Linked DNA regions of Sphingosinicella sp. BN140058. The protein of the gene in region 1 binds, or shares a complex with, the protein of each later gene. Links are inferred from orthologs where the notes say so. Each region holds a gene or a part of one and is shown on either strand. Other genes may lie near its edges.

Region 1 (8,224 bases):
CGAACTGCACGCCGTGAAGCAATTGCTGCTCGCTGAAGGGGCTGACCAGGAAATGGGTCGCGCCGGCTGCATAAAGGTCGTCGAGCGCGGCCTCGTCGGTGCGCGACAGCAACACCAGCATCGCCGCCATGTTGGTCTCGATGCAGTCGGCGAGGGCACGCACCGCATCGCGTCCCTCCGCCAGCGCCCCGCGGGCATCGACGATCGCCACCAGCGCACCGGAGGCGATGAAGCGGCTCTCCGCATTGTCCGCCCTGCGCGCGGCGATCGGCCGCCAGCCGGAACGCTGCGCCGCCTCCGTCAGCTCATCGCGGTGACGGAAGGACAGAATGAACAGCGGCGCCGATCCGCCCGCAGCGCGCATTTCGAGATTCTCCCCGGCGGCAAATCGTCCGCCGCGCCCGGTCTACTCTCGGGCCGAGGGCTCAACAATCGGTTTAGATACGGTGAGTCTTATTGGGACAGTCCAGCACCCGTGATGGGGCGTCGTGCTTTCGAAGGCTTTGCTTGCCGCCGGCGATCCCACCGCCTACCAACGCTGCGATGATGGCCGCTGCGGACAGACCCACCGCCCTTCTCGCCTCGGACACCGAGGCCGCACAGGAAGCGGAGGCAGAGCTCCGGCGCCATTACCGCTTCGTGTCCGTCGAAGAGGCCGAGCAGGTCATCGCGCTCGGCGGCGACGGCTTCCTGCTCCACGCGCTCCATGAGATGTTGCGCAGCGGCCGTATTCTCCCCGTCTTCGGGATGAATCTCGGCACCGTCGGTTTCCTGATGAACGAGTGGCGGATCGAGGGCCTGCGCGAGCGGGTGAACCAGGCGAAACCGTTCAAGGTCGCGCCGCTCCGCATGGAGGCGATCACGATCCGCGGCGAGCGCGTCGATCATCCTGCGATCAACGAAGTGTCCCTGCTCCGCGAGACCCGCCAGACCGCCTGGATCGAGATCACGGTCAACGGCCGCGTGGTGCTGCCGCAGCTGGTCTGCGACGGCGTTCTGGTCGCCACTCCGGCCGGCTCTACGGCGTACAACCTTTCCGCCCAGGGCCCGATCCTGCCGCTTGGTTCGAACCTGGTTGCGCTGACGCCGATCAGCCCCTTCCGGCCGCGGCGCTGGCATGGCGCGCTGATCCCGGACGAGTTCAGCATCGTGTTCCGGGCGATCGACCCGTCCAAGCGCCCGGTTTCGGCCGTGGCCGACCAGCGCGAGGTCCGCGAGATCGAGCGAGTGACGGTGTGCGTCGACCGCAAGCAGGAACTCACCCTGCTGTTCGATCCGGATCATGCGCTCGACGAGCGGATCACGATGGAGCAATTCGCCGTCTGAAAAAACCGCACAACCGGCGCTTGCAAGGTCCGAAAAGTTGCGGCATAGGCCCGCCACACCCTGAGGGTCTGGTTATTCCGGCGTAGCGCAGCGGTAGCGCAGGAGACTGTTAATCTCTTGGTCGTAGGTTCGAATCCTACCGCCGGAGCCATCAGGCCCCAGGGTGTTGAGGTCCGAAAGCCCCGGTTCGCCGGGGCTTTTTCATGTCCGCGTCCCCGCGGGCTCTCGGCCAAGGTGGCCGCCTTTCTTCCTCTGGAGAACGGCGCGCACCCCTCCTCCCGGAACATAGTCGCTCTCCTGCGGGTTCCAGCGCCAACATTTACGAGGAGGGCCATATGGCAACCAAGTCAGAGACCAAGGGCAGCAGCAAGTCGCGTTCGAGCGGCAAGAGCAGCAATGAGAGCCAGACCGCGTTCGGGTTCGGCAGCGGCAACACCGGCGTCCTCGTCGGCGCAGCAATGGCCGGTGCCGCGGTCGGCATTGCCGCCAATGTCGGGCGCAAATTGTTCGTGCAGTTCACCAGCGGCGCCACCGGCGACTGGTTCGACGCGCTCAAGACCGAGCATGCCCTCACCCTCGCGATCTTCGACAAGATTGAGGCGACGGACGACAAGCAGACGATGATGCGCTCGCATCTGTTGATGAAGCTCAAATATGCGCTGACCAAGCACGCCATCGAGGAAGAGAATGTCGTCTATCCGGCGCTCCGCCAGGCCAATTCCACCCACGACGCCGATGCCCTGACCGCCGAGCACGGCTATGTGAAGACCTACCTCTACGAGCTCGAGAACATGCCCAAGAACAGCCCGGAATGGCTGGCCCGGGTGCGCGATTTCCGCGCCATGATCGAAGAGCATATCCGCATGGAGGAGGAAGAGGTGTTCCCCGCATTCCGCAAGCTGCTCTCGGACGAGCAGAATGCGCGGCTGAGCGCGCTGATGAACAAGGAAGGGTTCAAGGTCGCCTGATCTCCCGATCGGCGGACCTGAACGAAAAAGGGCCGGTGCGGACATCCCGCACCGGCCCTTCTCTTTTTCGTCCGGGTCAGCTCAGGCGAGCTGGCCGTGGCAATGCTTGTACTTCTGGCCCGATCCGCAGGGGCATGGCGCATTGCGGCTGACCGGCGTCTCGGCGAGATCGACGCCTTGCGGAAGTTCGGGACGCTCGATCTGGAGCGGCGGCAGGCGCGAGAGGACGTTGCCGCTCGACGCATCGATGTCGACGGTGTCGTCGTCGCCGGTCAGCGGATCGATGTGATGGGTGATGAAGTCCGGCAGGTCGGCATATTCGGGCTCCGGCTCGGGCATGGTGATCGAGGCCAGCGCCAGCGTGCGGGTCACGTCCTCGCGGATCGCGATCAGCATGCGCTCGAACTGCTGGAAGGCTTCACGCTTATATTCGTCGATCGGCTTCTTCTGCGCGTAGGCACGCAGGTGGATGACCTGGCGGAGCGCATCGAGCATCGCGAGATGCTCCTTCCAGTGGTGGTCGAGCGACTGCAGCAGAATCGACTTTTCGACCTGAATGAAGCTTTCCGGCGGTATTGCCGCCTTCTTCTCCTCGATCTGGGCATCGGCCATCGCCTGGATGCGCTCGACGAAGATCTCCGGATCGACCGCCTCTTCCTGCATCCACTGTTCGACCGGCGGCTCGAGACCGAACACCTCGCTGAGGCGGGTCTTGAGATGGGCGATCTCCCATTGCTCGGGATAGGTGTTGGGCGGGCAGGCCTCGCCGACGATCGCGTTGACGGTCTCGGCGCGCATGTCCTCGACGACGTCGCCGATCGTGTCGGCGTCCATGATGTCGGCACGCTGCTCGTAGATCACCTTGCGCTGATCGTTCATCACGTCGTCATATTCAACGACCTGCTTGCGGATGTCGTAGTTGCGCGCTTCGACCTTCTTCTGCGCTGTCTCGATCGCCTTGGAGATCCAGGGGCTAACGATCGCTTCGCCGTCCTCGAGATTCTTGTTCATCAGGCGCGCGAACATGGTCTGCGGACCGAAGATGCGCAGGAGATCGTCGTCGAGCGACAGGTAGAATCGGCTGAGGCCGGGATCGCCCTGACGGCCGGAGCGACCGCGCAGCTGATTGTCGATGCGGCGGCTCTCGTGGCGCTCGGTGCCGAGCACGAACAGGCCGCCGGCGGCGAGCACACGCGCCTTCTCCTCCTGGATCTCGCGCTTGATACGCTCGATCGCGGCATCGCGCTCCGGCCCTTCCTCCATGTCGGAGAGCTCGTCATTGACTCGGAACTCGACGTTGCCGCCGAGCTGAATGTCGGTGCCGCGGCCGGCCATGTTGGTGGCGATGGTGACCGCACCGGTGCGTCCCGCCTGGGCGACGATGTGCGCTTCCTGCTCGTGGTAGCGGGCATTGAGCACTTCGTGGCGGACGCCCTCGCGCTGCAGGAATTCGGCGAGGAGCTCCGATTTCTCGATCGACACGGTGCCGACCAGAACCGGCTGGCCGATTTCCTGCTTCTCCTTGATCGCCTTGGCGATGGCGGCGAACTTGTCGTTCTGGTTCTTGTAGAATTCGTCGTCCTCGTCGATCCGCTGCACCGGGACATGGGTCGGGATGGTGACGACGTTGATCTTGTAGATGTCGTAGAATTCGGCCGCCTCGGTCGCTGCGGTACCGGTCATGCCGCCGAGCTTGGGATAGAGACGGAAATAATTCTGGAACGTGATCGAGGCGAGCGTTTGATTCTCGGGCTCGATGTTGACGCCTTCCTTGGCTTCCACCGCCTGATGGAGACCCTCGGACCAGCGCCGGCCATCCATCATGCGGCCGGTGAACTCATCGATGATGATGACCTTGCCGTTCTTGACGATGTAATCGATGTCGCGCTTGAACATCACGTTCGCGCGAAGCGCCTGGTTCAGGTGGTGGACGACGAGCGTGTTTTCGTAATCGTAGAGGTTGGAGCCGACCAGCAGGCCGGCTTCCTCGAGCACGCGCTCGATCTTCTCGGTGCCGTCCTCGGTCAGCACCACCGAACGCTGCTTCTCGTCGACCTCGTAATCGATCGGATCGAGCGTCTTCACGACCGCATCGACCGACATGTAGAGCTCCGACTTGTCTTCCGTCGGGCCGGAAATGATCAGCGGCGTGCGGGCTTCGTCGATCAGGATCGAGTCGACCTCGTCGACGATCGCGTAGTTGAACGGCCGCTGCACCATCGCCGCGCGGTCATATTTCATGTTGTCGCGCAGATAGTCGAAGCCGAACTCGTTGTTCGTGCCGTAGGTGATGTCTGCGGCGTAGGCGGCCCGGCGCTGCTGATCGGACAGATTGGGAACGATCACGCCCACAGTGAGGCCGAGGAAGCGATAGACCTGGCCCATCCAGTCCGCGTCGCGGCGGGCGAGATAGTCGTTCACGGTGACGACGTGAACGCCCTTGCCTTCCAGCGCATTGAGATAGGTGGCGAGCGTCGCGACCAGCGTCTTGCCCTCGCCTGTGCGCATCTCGGCGATCTCGCCGCGATGGAGAACGATGCCGCCGACCATCTGGACGTCATAGTGGCGCTGGCCGAGCACGCGCTTGCCGGCCTCTCGCACGGTGGCGAACGCTTCCGGAAGAATGTCGTCCAGATCCTGGCCGTCCGATAGGCGCTGGCGGAAGATCGCCGTCTGGCCGCGCAGCTCGTCGTCGGTCATCGCCGAAACGGTCGGTTCGAAGCCGTTGATGCGGTCGACGATCTTGCGAAGCGAGCGGACGTAGCGGTCGTTGGACGATCCGAAAATGGCTTTGGCAAATCCGCCAAACATGGGCGATCCTAATCTTCTTGAATGCGGGCCACGCGCAAGACGCGGCCGGTTCGCCGCCCCCCTTGCAATCGTTGTTGGGGATGTAGGGTTGGCCCTATGGCAAGTCAATTGACGCGCTGGCGGTCGCCGCTTAGCCCTTGGGCATGAACGACCTTCTGACCGGCGGCTGTGCTTGCGGAGCGGTTCGCTACCAGCTCAAGAGCCCGCCCTTCGACACCGGTTATTGCCACTGCCGGACCTGCCAGTTGAGCTCCGGCGCGCCGGCTATGGTCTTCTCGTCGGTGCCGGCGGGGGATCTGATCTTCACCCAGGGCGCCGACAAGGTGAAGCGCTTCGACTCGTCGAGCTTCGGCTTCCGGCGTTTCTGCGGCGAATGCGGCACGCCGTTCACCATGGAAGTCGCGCACCAGCCTGAGACGGTCGATTTCAGCGTCGCCACGCTCGACGCCCCGGACAGGATTGCGCCCGAATTCCACATCTTCTGGGGCAGCCGCATCGGCTGGTTCGCGCTGTCGGACGATCTGCCGCGCCACGCCAAATTCCGCCCGGACACACGCGGGCTGGACGGAACCGATCCTCCGGCATGATCCGGCCCCTCAGCACGCGCAGATCTTCGGCTTGGGCTTCGTCTTCGGCTTGGTGGTCTCGAACTCGCGCGGGCTGAGGCCGGCGGACTTGTCCGTGTCGGCATCGGCAAACTTCTCCGCCGTGGAGGCCGACCATTCCTCGAAGGCGAGCCGGCCGTCGGCATTGGTGTCGAGCCTGGCGAACGCCTTGCGCCGGGGAAGGTAAAGCTCCTCGAGCGTGATCTTGCCGTCCTTGTCCTTGTCGGCCCGCGCGAAGCGTTTCTCTTCCTTGCTCTTCTCGGTTGCCGCGGGCGGCGCGGTCGCCCGCCCGTCGTCGGCTTCTCCCGCGGGCGGCGGGTCCGACGTCAACGCGGCGAGCGCCTTCGGTGCCTTGGGCACAGGATTGTCGGCCGCGGCCTGGCTCTTCCACAGGAAGAAACCGGCAAGCAGAAACAGAAAGACGGACGCGGCACCGGTTGCATAACGAAGCATCGCTCTTCTCCCGCTGGAGCACGCTTCACACCCGTCCCCTCGGACGACGGACCGTGTTTAGAACAAAACGGGTTCAGATGCCAGTGAGTCGATGCCTGAGCATGCGCACCATGCGCCGCGGCGCGCCTTGCTCCTCCCAGGAGGGGCGCTCCGGAGCAGCGTCCCGCGCCGCGAGCGCACCGAGCATGCCGAGCGGACGCAGCCGCGATGGCCAGCGCAGCCGATGCAGCCGCTGCCGGGCGGCCGCAACTGCCGATTCGGCATCGGGCTGGTTGGCACTGTGGCGCGCGAGATCAACCAAGGCCCAGGCTTCGCCGACGCTCTCCATCTCGGCAGTGGCGGTAGCCCCGAGCAGGCGCGCGGTGTAGCGGAACAGCCGCCCCCCTCGCGCCGCGGCGTAGAGGGCGAGCTGATCCTCGCCGAGTACCTCCGGCGTCAGCAGGACCGACCAGCCTTCTTCCATCGCCGCGAGCTCAGCGCCGGTGACGCCGTTGGTCAGGAGCAAGGTTTCGGCCGATTGAAGACCGGGCTCTGCCGGCGCGCGGGCACGGTCGAGCTTCTCGAGGGATTCACGCCACCAGGCGAGCTTGATCTGGCTGATCAGGGGCTCGCGGCCGCCTGCAAGCGCATTGCCGAGCGCCAGATCAAGCTTCCAGAGCGCTTCGACCGAAGCGCGGCGCGCGGCGGGAACATAGCTCAGCGCCAGGATGCGGTCGCGGTCGAGATCTGCCATCGCGCGCTCCTGGCCGGCTGCAGGGAGGGGACGAAACGCCCCCTCCCCTTCGGCTCAGCGGTAGCAAACCTTCTTCGCGGCCTCGACAACGCGGTCGATGTCGATCAGCGCCATCTTCTCGAGATTGGCGGCATAAGGCAGCGGCACGTCTTCGTTGGTGACCCGGAGCACCGGGGCGTCGAGATCGTCGAAGCCTTCTTCCATGGCCGTCGCCATCAATTCGGCCGAGATCGAGCAGACCGGCCAGCCTTCCTCGACGCAGACCATGCGATTGGTCTTGGCGAGCGAGCGCAGCACCGTCTCCTTGTCGAGCGGCCGCAGGGTACGAAGATCGATGACTTCGGCCTCGATCCCCTGCTCGGCGAGCTTGGTTGCCGCATCGAGTGCGACTCCGACGCCGATGGAGTAGCTGACCAGGGTGACGTCCTTGCCCTCGCGCGCGATCCGCGCCTTGCCGATCGGCAGAACGTAATCGTCGAGCTTGGGAACGTCGAAGCTCTGGCCGTAGAGCAGTTCGTTCTCGAGGAAGACGACCGGATCCTGCGAGCGGATCGCCGCCTTGAGCAGGCCCTTGGCATCCGCCGCGGTATAGGGCGCGATCACGATCAGGCCGGGAACGCTGGCATACCAGGGCCCGTAATTCTGGCTGTGCTGGGCACCGACACGGGAGGCGGCACCATTGGGGCCGCGGAACACGATCGGGCAGCGCATCTGGCCGCCGGACATGTAGTTGGTCTTGGCGGCCGAGTTGATGATGTGATCGATCGCCTGCATGGCGAAGTTGAACGTCATGAACTCGATGATCGGGCGAAGCCCGCCCATCGCGGCACCGGTGCCGACGCCGGCAAAGCCGTATTCGGTGATCGGCGTGTCGATCACCCGGCGATCGCCGAACTCCTCGAGCAGGCCCTGTGTGACCTTGTAGGCGCCCTGATATTCGGCGACCTCCTCGCCCATCACGAACACGCGGTCGTCGGAGCGCATCTCCTCGGCCATCGCGTCGCGAAGCGCCTCGCGCACCGTCTGGCGGACCATCTCGGTGCCTTCGGGCACTTCCGGCTCGACCTGCAGGCTAGCCGGTGCGTTGCCCGGCTTGGCATGCGCCTGAACGGTCGCCTGCTGGGCCTGCGCTTCCTCCGCCGGAGAGGCGGCGATCTGGGTCTCCTGACCGCTGCCGCCACCGTCGTGCGCCGCGCCGGCAACGCCGGCGGCATCCTCGCCTTCGGCGGCAAGGACGGCAATCACGGTGCCGACCTTCACTTCATCGGTGCCCTCGGCGACCAGGATCTTGGCGACGATGCCTTCGTCGATCGCTTCGAATTCCATCG
Region 2 (2,826 bases), 2.0 Mb from region 1 along the record:
ACCTGATCGTCACGCCGAAGCCTTCCGGGGCCGAAGTCGCGATCATCGCCAACAAGGGGCGGTAATACGACGCCGATATGAAGGCAGCCCGCAATCGGGGGATTGTGGGCTGCTCGATTCCAATCGTGCAGGCGGGACTCAGACGCCGTCGAGGATCGCCTGGATCGCCGCGCCCACGTCCGCCATCGGTGCCATGCCGTCAACCTTTCGGACGATGCCGATCGGCTCGTAATGCGGCAGGATCGGCGCCGTCTTGGCACGATATTCGGCAAGGCGGGTACGCACGGTCTCGGCATTGTCGTCGGGGCGGCGCTTGAACGCTTCCGATCCGCAGACGTCGCAGCGACCCTCGACCTTGGGCAGCTTGTAGCGGTCATGATAGCCTTCGCCGCAGCTGGCGCAGGAATAACGGCCGGTGATCCGATCAATTAGCGCATTCTCGTCGACGGCGAGCTCGATCACGTAATCGAGCTTCATCCCCTTCTGATCGAGCAAGCGGTCGAGCGACTTCGCCTGAACGTCGGTGCGCGGATAGCCGTCGAGAATGAAGCCGCCACGAACGTCGTCCTGGTCGAGACGATCGGACAGAATGCCGGTGACGATCTCGTCAGAGACCAACTCGCCGGCGTCCATAACGGCCTTGGCCTTGAGCCCGACCGGAGTCTTGGCGGCGACGGCCGCGCGGAGCATGTCGCCGGTCGACAATTGCACCATGCCGCGCTCCTGCTCGAGCCGCTGCGCCTGGGTACCCTTACCCGCACCCGGCGGACCAAGCAAAATGATGTTCATCGCCACACGCTCTCCCCTTTAGCGATCTTGCTCAGCGGCCGCGGCCGCCCTTGAGCTTCGCCTTCTTGATCAGATCGCCATATTGATGCGCGATGAGATGGCTCTGGATCTGCGTCACCGTGTCCATGGTCACGTTGACCACGATCAGCAGACTGGTGCCGCCCAGGTAGAACGGGATACCCGCCTTGGCGATCAGGAATTCCGGCACGAGACAGATAAGGGTCAGATAGCCGGCCCCGATCACCGTGATCCGGGTCAGCACATAATCCAGATATTCCTCGGTGCGCTTGCCCGGACGGATGCCGGGGATGAAGCCGCCGTAGCGCTTCAGATTCTCGGCGGTCTCCTCCGGGTTGAAGACCACGGCGGTGTAGAAAAAGCAGAAGAAGATGATCCCGGCGGCATACATCAGCATGTAGAGCGGCTGGCCGTGCTGAAGCGCGGCGGTGACGGTGATCAGGACGTCGCCCCAGGCGCTCTCACCGGCGACCCGATTGCCGGCGAACTGCGCGATGGTCAGCGGCATCAGCAGCAGCGACGAGGCGAAGATCGGCGGAATGACGCCGGCGGTGTTGATCTTCAGCGGCAGGTGCGAGCGTTCGGCCTGCATCTGGCCGCGCGCGGTCTGTCGCTTCGGATATTGGATGAGCACCCGGCGCTGGGCGCGCTCCATGAAGCAGATGCCGAGCACCAGGGCGACGATCAGCGCGATCACGCCGAAGATCATCACCGGCGACATGGTGCCGGTGCGGCCGCCTTCAAAAACCTGCGCGAGCGCGGTCGGCAGCTGGGCGACAATGCCGGCCATGATGATCAGCGAAACGCCGTTGCCGATGCCGCGGCTGGTGATCTGCTCGCCGATCCACATCAGGAACATCGTGCCGCCGATCAGGCTGACGACCGTGGTGAGGCGGAAGACCCAGCCCGGATCGAGCACGGCGGCACCATTGCCCCAGCCTTCGAGACCGACGGCGATGAAATAGCCCTGGACGGTCGCCAGCAGCACCGTGCCGTAGCGCGTATATTGGTTCATCTTCTTGCGGCCGGCCTCGCCCTCCTTCTTGAGGGCTGCGAGGCTCGGCGACATCGACGAAGCGAGCTGCACCACGATCGACGCGGTGATGTAGGGCATCACGCCGAGCGCGATCAGACTCATCCGCTCCAGGCTGCCGCCCGAAAAGGTGTTGAAGAAGTCGAGGACGGTGCCGCGGGTGGTATCGAACAGGGTGCCGAGCGCGCGCGGATCGATGCCCGGCAGCGGGATGAAGCTCAGCAGACGGAACAGGATCAGCGCGCCGAGGGTGAACCACAGCCGCTTCTTGAGATCGGTGGCCTTGGCGAAACTCGCCAGGCTCAGGTTGGCTGCCATCTGGTCGGCTGCGGATGCCATGTGTCTACGATCCCGGAATCAAAGGTAAAAGGCGGCGGAAGCTGATCACCCCCGCCGCCTCATATAGTGATTAGTCAGAGGCTGTCAGCCCTAGACCGCGAGGCGGCTCAGGCGTTCGTGCGCTTCTTGACGCTGTTCTTCTTGGCCTTGGCCTTCTCGGCGGCCGGAACGACTTCGATCACCTCGACCGAGCCGCCGGCGGCTTCGACCGCCTGGCGGGCACCGGCGGAAGCGCCGGCGACGCGGAAGCTGAGCTTGGCCGTGAAGCTGCCCTTGCCGAGCAGGCGCACGCCGTCCTTGCCGCCGCGGGCGAGGCCGGCGGCCTTCAGCGCTGCGTGATCGAGCGTGCCGTCGGCGGACAGCTTGCCGCTGTCGAGCGCCTTCTGGATCGCGCCGAGATTCACCTCGGCATAATCCTTGGCGAAGATGTTGTTGAAGCCGCGCTTCGGCAGCCGCATGTGGAGCGGCATCTGACCGCCTTCGAAGCCGGCGATCGAAACGCCCGAGCGCGACTTGGCGCCCTTCTGACCGCGGCCGGCGGTCTTGCCCAAGCCCGAGCCGATGCCGCGGCCGACGCGGACGCGGGACTTGCGGGCACCCTGGTTGTCACGGATTTCGTTGAGTTTCATGTCTGCACTCGCTTTCGC

Evidence for each region. The genes of interacting proteins can lie anywhere in the genome.
Region 2: the proteins of secA (region 1) and secY are in contact, whole or in part, in a crystal structure (PDB 3DIN), measured with the Thermotoga maritima proteins. The link is inferred for Sphingosinicella sp. BN140058 from one-to-one orthologs. Residues at the interface, in WP_004082002.1 of Thermotoga maritima: Glu261, Ala262, Arg263, Lys300, Ala301, Arg302, Thr303, Ile304, Ile305, Leu323, Tyr324, Asp325, Pro326, Val329, Ser330, Tyr333, Ile336, Lys340, Phe345, Val349, Glu363, Phe364, Tyr374, Ser375, Gly376, Gly377, Glu393, Ile395, Thr482, Ser483; in WP_004081795.1 of Thermotoga maritima: Glu108, Gly109, Glu110, Glu111, Ala236, Glu237, Arg238, Arg239, Ile240, Thr241, Ile242, Gln243, Tyr244, Ala245, Arg246, Arg247, Val248, Thr249, Gly250, Arg251, Arg252, Val253, Tyr254, Gly256, Ala257, Ser258, Thr259, Tyr260, Leu261, Pro262.

Annotation. Positions count from the first base shown.
Region 1 is NZ_CP035501.1:5,413,283-5,421,506, forward strand. Bases 2,176-5,439 are described here. They hold secA (preprotein translocase subunit SecA), read right to left. Parts: upstream 5,106-5,439; coding sequence 2,376-5,105; downstream 2,176-2,375. Other genes in these bases: ETR14_RS24575 (hemerythrin domain-containing protein), read left to right, coding at 2,176-2,294; ETR14_RS24585 (GFA family protein), read left to right, coding at 5,249-5,439. In the rest of the region: ETR14_RS24560 (bifunctional diguanylate cyclase/phosphodiesterase), read right to left, coding at 1-364; ETR14_RS24565 (NAD kinase), read left to right, coding at 544-1,326; more of ETR14_RS24575, read left to right, coding at 1,662-2,175; more of ETR14_RS24585, read left to right, coding at 5,440-5,692; ETR14_RS24590 (EF-hand domain-containing protein), read right to left, coding at 5,702-6,163; ETR14_RS24595 (squalene/phytoene synthase family protein), read right to left, coding at 6,237-6,896; ETR14_RS24600 (pyruvate dehydrogenase complex E1 component subunit beta), read right to left, coding at 6,951-8,224. UniProt on the Escherichia coli protein: Required for protein export, interacts with the SecYEG preprotein conducting channel.
Region 2 is NZ_CP035501.1:3,389,331-3,392,156, reverse strand. It holds secY (preprotein translocase subunit SecY), read right to left. Parts: upstream 2,180-2,826; coding sequence 821-2,179; downstream 1-820. Other genes in the region: rplO (50S ribosomal protein L15), read right to left, coding at 2,287-2,808; ETR14_RS15260 (adenylate kinase), read right to left, coding at 139-789; ETR14_RS15265 (hypothetical protein), read left to right, coding at 1-65. UniProt on the Escherichia coli protein: The central subunit of the protein translocation channel SecYEG. Consists of two halves formed by TMs 1-5 and 6-10.